Linked DNA regions of Catalinimonas alkaloidigena. The protein of the gene in region 1 binds, or shares a complex with, the protein of each later gene. Links are inferred from orthologs where the notes say so. Each region holds a gene or a part of one and is shown in the gene's direction. Other genes may lie near its edges.

The links. The genes of interacting proteins can lie anywhere in the genome.
Region 2: the proteins of tsaE (region 1) and tsaD are in contact, whole or in part, in a crystal structure (PDB 6N9A), measured with the Thermotoga maritima proteins. The link is inferred for Catalinimonas alkaloidigena from one-to-one orthologs. Residues at the interface, in WP_004082108.1 of Thermotoga maritima: Leu37, Gly38, Lys46, Lys57, Val59, Lys60, Ser61, Thr63, Phe64, Thr65, Leu66, Met67, Val69, Pro71, Tyr82, Arg83, Leu84, Asp86, Asp88, Phe89, Asp93, Ile128, Asp130, Glu131, Arg134; in WP_004082750.1 of Thermotoga maritima: Cys10, Asp11, Arg49, His50, Leu82, Gly84, Gly135, Gly136, Glu154, Thr155, Leu156, Asp157, Asp158, Ser159, Glu162, Asp165, Lys166, Arg169, Leu170, Tyr175, Lys213, Thr214, Leu217, Tyr218, Gln221, Arg222, Asn324.

The regions. Positions count from the first base shown.
Region 1 is NZ_FNFO01000003.1:20,512-23,826, forward strand. What follows is about bases 164-3,158. They hold tsaE (tRNA (adenosine(37)-N6)-threonylcarbamoyltransferase complex ATPase subunit type 1 TsaE), read left to right. Parts: upstream 164-1,435; coding sequence 1,436-1,882; downstream 1,883-3,158. Other genes in these bases: BLR44_RS07295 (hydroxypyruvate isomerase family protein), read right to left, coding at 164-594; BLR44_RS07300 (hypothetical protein), read right to left, coding at 717-1,286; BLR44_RS07310 (alanine dehydrogenase), read left to right, coding at 1,879-3,114. Outside these bases: more of BLR44_RS07295, read right to left, coding at 1-163; BLR44_RS07315 (DUF748 domain-containing protein), read right to left, coding at 3,182-3,315. UniProt on the Escherichia coli protein: Required for the formation of a threonylcarbamoyl group on adenosine at position 37 (t(6)A37) in tRNAs that read codons beginning with adenine.
Region 2 is NZ_FNFO01000010.1:280,693-283,825, forward strand. The notes cover bases 1-2,908. They hold tsaD (tRNA (adenosine(37)-N6)-threonylcarbamoyltransferase complex transferase subunit TsaD), read left to right. Parts: upstream 1-903; coding sequence 904-1,914; downstream 1,915-2,908. Other genes in these bases: BLR44_RS22405 (translocation/assembly module TamB domain-containing protein), read right to left, coding at 1-755; BLR44_RS28945 (DUF1573 domain-containing protein), read left to right, coding at 2,024-2,782; ald (alanine dehydrogenase), read left to right, coding at 2,872-2,908. Also shown: more of ald, read left to right, coding at 2,909-3,133.

The DNA.
Region 1 (3,315 bases):
CGACGTCCGCAAGAACAGATCGGGGGTGTCGCTCAGCGGTTCCAGCACCATCACCAGTCCGTGCGGCTCCAGAATTTCGGCCCCGCGGCGCAGTGCCTCGATCACATGGCCGGTCTGTACGCCGATCGGAATGCGGCGCTCAAAATCGCCCGGCACCACGGTCATCCACTTTGCGTTGACACGTTTGGCCACTTCTACCGCCCGTTTGCAACCACTCAGAAAAATATCGAGGTGTTCTTTCTTCCCGGCGGCCAGGGTGTTTTGCCCATTCCCCCCTTTGTCGATCACAAATACGCCCATCGTCATGCCCAGGTCGCGCATGGTCTTGGCGATCTTCTCCTGCATTTCGACCGGGCGGCCCATCATGCCGTTGTCTTCCCAGGCAGTAAAGCCCTGATCGGCCGCAAATTTGAGTTGGTCGATCAGATCTTCCCCCGCACTTTCTTTAAACATGCCAAAGTGAGGCGCGTATTGCATCTGGAATTTGCGCTTGGCGTTAGGCGCAGCCGTGGCGTGGAGAGTGGGGCCGGTCGCGGCCAGCATGGCGGCAGAAGCGGCGACAGAGCTTTTCATGACAAAGTCTCGACGGTTCATAGGTGGGGAGGTCAGGGGGTGAATGATCTGCCGCCAAAGTACGGGCTTCCGCCGGAAAACAAAAAACCTCCGCACCACAAAAGGCCACGCAGGCGATGTCCACAAGGTAGTGAGAGAGCGACTTAAAACCGGAACCCGCCGTGGAAACCCAGAAACCAGACCTCGTCGCCGGTGGCGTATTTCTGAAAGGAGGCTTTGGCTCCCGCCATCCACCGGTCGGAAACGCGGGCAGCATAATTGACGGCTACCGTGTAGCCCAGGCCCCACTCGTGGCGGCGGGCGTGGTGGTCTACGCGCATTTCCTCGCCGTCGGGCAGCAGGATGTACTCAATTTTTTCGAGGTAATGTTCGGAGATGTAGCGACGCGAAAGGCCCGCCCCGATCTGCACTTCCGACTGGCGCGATAACTCGAACGGCATGTAGCCCGTAAGGTCCAACGACAGCGCCGAGGCTTCAAAATAGTCTTCGGCGTATGGGGCGCGCCCGGCGTAGGCAAAACTGAGCGAGGGGGCAATCCGTAGAAAAGGAAGGATCGGGCGGCTGTACTCGTTATAAAACAAAAAGCCCGTCAGGCCACCGCGTTCGAAGTAGACCGGCCCGGCCCCTGCCCGAAAGACTTGTGTAGCGATTTGTGCGTGTAGGGAGCTCCCGATCAGCAGAATCAGCGGCAAAAGCAGCATGTGTTTGCGCATAGGCTGGGCTTTGCTCTAAATTTACATTTTTCGTGAGAAAAACGGCACCGTCCATCGCATTTTTCCGAAACCGCATCGGAGGCGGATTCGCCTTTTCGAGTGGATATTGTAGGCTTTTTGCTACTTTTATCTGCTCAAACTCAGAGCATATGCAGATTTACTGCCCTTCGTTGGAAGAGCTGCCCCAGGCAACGCGTGAACTGCTGGCCTGGGCCGACGAAAACGATCGGACAAACGTCCGCGTTTGGACTTTTGAAGGAGACTTGGGTGCCGGCAAGACCACGCTGATTCAGGAGATTTGCCGCCAGCAAGGCGTTACGGATCGCGTCAGCAGTCCTTCGTTTGCTTTGGTGAACGAATACCAACGGGCCGACGGGATGCCCGTTTACCATTTTGACTTCTATCGGATCGAAAGCGAAGAAGAAGCGGTTGATATTGGAACAGAAGAATACTTTGAATCCGGTACGCTATGCCTGGTCGAATGGCCCTCACGCATTCCCCATCTGTTGCCCCCTCAACACCTTAAAATCAGTATTTCCGTAGACACGATGGCAGACGCCACACACCACGCGCGTATCTATACCCTGTCAGCATGAACATCAAGGACGCCAAGATCAGGTCCGGTCTGGAGGAGCTCGTCAAAGGGCAATCTCTCTATCCTCAGGAACAGCTTTTCCGCCTCGAAGAGTCGAAAAACTCGCTGGAAATCGGCATACCGAAAGAAGTCACCGAAGTAGAAAACCGTGTTGCTCTGACGCCCGACGCCGTGCGGGTGCTGGTGAACAACGGCCACCAGGTCAACGTTGAAGCCGACGCCGGCAAACGCTCGCGGTTCAGCGACAACGAATACAGCGAAGCGGGCGCTCGCATTGTGTACGACTCGCGCGAGGTGCTGGCTTCGGAAATTGTGCTGACGGTTTCGCCCCCGACGCTGGAAGAGATCGGCCACATGAAACCCGGCCACGTCCTGATTTCGTCGTTACAGGCACACCGCCGCAACACCAGTTTTGTGCAGGCCATCAACGCCAAGCGCATCACGGCCCTCGCGTACGAGTTTCTGGAAGATCAGGTGGGCGGCATCCCGATCATGCGGGCCATGAGCGAAATCGCCGGCAGCACGGTCATGCTCATCGCCGCCGAATACCTGAGCAGCCTTAACAACGGACGCGGCATCATCCTCGGAGGCATTACGGGCGTCCCGCCGACCAACGTGCTCATTCTGGGCGCAGGCACGGTGTCTGAATACGCCGCCCGTACGGCGCTGGGGCTGGGGGCCGACGTGAAGATTTTCGACAACCACATCTACAAGATGCGGCGCATCAAACAGGAACTGGGGCAGCAGCTGTTTACGTCCACCATCCACGCGGGAACGCTGATGGATGCCATTCGTCGGACCGATGTGCTGATTACGGCCATTCGCAGCGAAGAGGGCCAGTCGCCGATGGTGGTGACCGAAGAGATGGTGATGAACATGCGCCCCGGCTCGGTGATCATCGACGTGAGCATCGACCAGGGGGGCTGTGTGGAAACCTCGCGCCCTACGACGCACGACGAGCCGATCTTCGTGAAACACGACGTGATCCATTACTGCGTTCCCAACATCGCCTCGCGCGTAGCCCGCACCGCTACCACGGCCCTCAGCAACATTTTCACACCGATTTTTCTGAAAGCGGCCGAAGTCGGTGGCATCGACGAGATGATCTTCGCCAAACCGTGGTTCATGCGGGGCGTGTACGCCTACCGGGGTAGCCTGACCAATGCGCAACTGGCCCGCCGTCTGCACATGAAGTACACGGACCTGAAACTCCTAGCCGCCGCCCGGATCTAACGCGTAGCGGTGTGTGGATGTTGAAAAGTGGTGAGGGACAAACCCGGGATCGGGTGCGCCGCTCCGGTTATTTCCAGAACTCGTACCACTTCTTGTCTTCCTTCTGGCGTTCTTCTTTCTTCTGTTCTTTCTTGATCTCCTTGAGTTCCTTTTTCGACACGCCCACGTCCGAAAGGTCTACGTCGTTGTCCAGTTGCGGCG
Region 2 (3,133 bases), on another replicon or contig:
TTCAGGCCCAGAAAATCCATGCTCTGACTACAATAGCGGAAGAAGGATTTGAGTTGGTGCACCGGTACCCCGGCGTTACTCTCGAACGTCTGTAATTCATCCACCTGCATCTCGACCGTATCGCGCGCGATGCGGAAATCCGCTACCTCGGCCCGGATGCTGTCGTACTGCATGTGATAATAGTTGAACCCTTCGGGGAAGCTGTCGCGCGAGCGATCGGCATACAACAGGCGCGAATGGTTCAGGTGTACCTGCCCCACTTGAAAAACCACACTTTTCCCCGACGTGGTGTCGTTCGGATTCCGCGTCAGGTTGTTGATGGCCGCCACAAACCCGTTGATGTTCAGGCGCTCAGTCTCCCGGTCGATCACCAGCTGCACATCGGCCCCATCGATGGTTACTTCGTCGACGAAGATTCTGCCCGACTGAATCAGGGTACGCAGGTCGAAGTCGGCTTTCAGGTCTTCCACGTAAATCATGGGGGCTTGGGAAGAGTCGCGGATGCTGACCTGTTCGAGCACTACGGTATCGAACCAACGGATGCTGACGTAGCCCACGTGCAGCGGATAGCCTAGTTGTTGGGAAAGGTACTGGGTGGCCCAGCCGGCCAATCGGGTCTGGACGTAAGGAAGTTGCAGGAGGGCGAGCACCAGCAGCACGAAGATGCACACACCGGCTAAGGCCGACGTGACCCATCGCCCGAACCGGTTCTTCCGTCGGGGGTGCTGTTCCTGCGTTTCCTCTGCGTGTGCCAAAAAATCCTAGCTAGTTACGTCTGCCAGCCGATCTGTACAATTTTTTTACCAAAGTGATCGATCCCGCGTAATTTTACCGTTGTATTCCCACCAACTTGTCGTGTTCCGTTATGCATCTGCCTGACCGACAGGCAACTTTTCATTCGTTATGCCCTCCTCTCCTACTCTTTTGGCGATAGAGTCGTCTTGCGACGAAACCAGTGCAGCCGTACTGCAGGGCGGTGTCCTGCTCTCGAATGTGGTGGCAACGCAGGAAATCCATCAACAATACGGGGGGGTGGTCCCCGAACTTGCCTCACGTGCCCACCAGCAGCACATTGTGCCGGTGGTTCACGAAGCGCTGCAGCGGGCAAAAGTACCCAAAAACGCCCTGGATGCCATTGCTTTTACGCAGGGACCCGGTTTGCTGGGCGCATTGCTGGTAGGAGCTTCGTTTGCTAAATCCATGGCCCAGGGACTGCAAATCCCGGTGGTGGCGGTCCATCACATGCGTGCACACATCCTGGCCCACTTCCTGGAGACGCCGCATCCGCCGTTCCCTTTTCTCTGCCTGACGGTGAGCGGGGGGCATACCCAGCTGGTGCAGGTCAACAGCCCGCTCGACATGCACATTCTGGGCGAAACGCTCGACGATGCCGTCGGCGAGGCCTTCGACAAAGCTGCCAAAATGCTTGGCCTGCCGTACCCCGGCGGACCGCTGATCGACCGGCATGCTCAAACGGGAAATCCGCAGGCATTTGCCTTCACTATAACGGAAATGCCCGAATTGAATTATTCGTTCAGTGGCGTGAAGACCAACATCCTGTATTTCTTACAGGCCCAGCGGCGACACGACCCCGATTTCGTCGAGCACCACCTCGCCGACCTGTGCGCCAGCATCCAGTATACGCTGGTGGAAACGCTTCTGGTCAAGCTTCGGAAGGCGGCCGCGCAGACAGGCATTCGCCACATTACTATTGCGGGGGGCGTCTCGGCCAACTCCGGACTGCGACAGGCGCTCACGGCAGAGGCCCGTCAGCACGACTGGCACGTTTACATTCCGAAGATGGAATATTGCACGGATAATGCCGCCATGATCGCCATGGCCGCCCACTTCCAGTACCAGGCCGGGCAAGTCGGCGATCTGGCCGTCAGTCCTCAACCACGCCTCCCGTTTTAATAAGGTTTTCGCGCCGGAACCTGCACCGCAAGTGGCGTGTTCGACGTGTACATTGCACATCACCCGGAATGCCGTATCTTTACCTAACTTGTTTTAACCACGTTAGCTGATGAAAAAATTTTCGTTTTTACTGTTCCTGATGAGCCTCTCCTGTGCGCTGGCAGCACAAGGGGTGCTTACGTTCAAAAGCGAAGAGTACAACTTCGGGCAGGTGAAAGAAGGCGATCTGGCCGATCACGAATTTGTGTTTACCAACACCGGTAACCAGCCCATCGTGATCAGTTCGGTGCGCGCTTCCTGCGGCTGCACAACGCCCTACTGGACCAAAGATCCGATTTTGCCCGGCAAAGAAGGCAAGATCAAAGCGTCTTACAACAGCAAGGGACGCCCGGGAAACTTCATGAAGACCATCACCGTTACGTCGAACGCCTCGGAGCCGAACAAGGTGCTGCGCATTCAGGGATCGGTGGTGGACCACCCTGCCTACACTCCGGAACAACTGGCGCAGTCGCCGACCATCACGGTCGAAGCGGCCACGTTACACCTGGGCAAACTGGAAGTCGGCCAGCATGGTACCAAAACCTTCGCGATCCGCAATACGGGCAAAAGCCCGCTGGTCATTAAAGGGCATACCAGTACCTGCAACTGCGTAGAACTGGACGTACCGAAACTGCAACTGGCACCGGGCGAGGAAACGCAGGCACGCCTGACGTACGTGCCCCCTGCGCGGCAGGAGGACCGTCTGATGATCCGCACCAACGATTTGAATACCCCTGAGTTGTCCGTAACTTTACAGGCCGATCTGGTAGAAAGCCTTTCCTCCCAAGGATTGTTGCGCGAAAACAAAGCGGCAGTTCCGTTTAAATAAAGAAATTCGATCCCCCATCACCCCCAACCGCTTCTTGCTAATCAGAAGCGGTTTTTTTGATCAATACCAAACAAACTGATTGTAGTACTATGATTATTGGCGTCCCCAAGGAAATTAAAAACAACGAAAACCGCGTGGCCCTTACCCCGGCCGGCGTGGCCGAACTGGCGAAATACAACCACACGATCTATGTGCAGGCAGAAGCCGGGGCCGGTAGCGGTTTTCCCGACGAGGCGTACGTAGCGGCGGGTGCGCGCATTCTGCCCGACATCGAATCGGTCTACGAAAAGGCGGAGATGATTGTCAAAGTAAAAGAACCTATCGAATCCGAATACAAGCTGATTCGGCAAC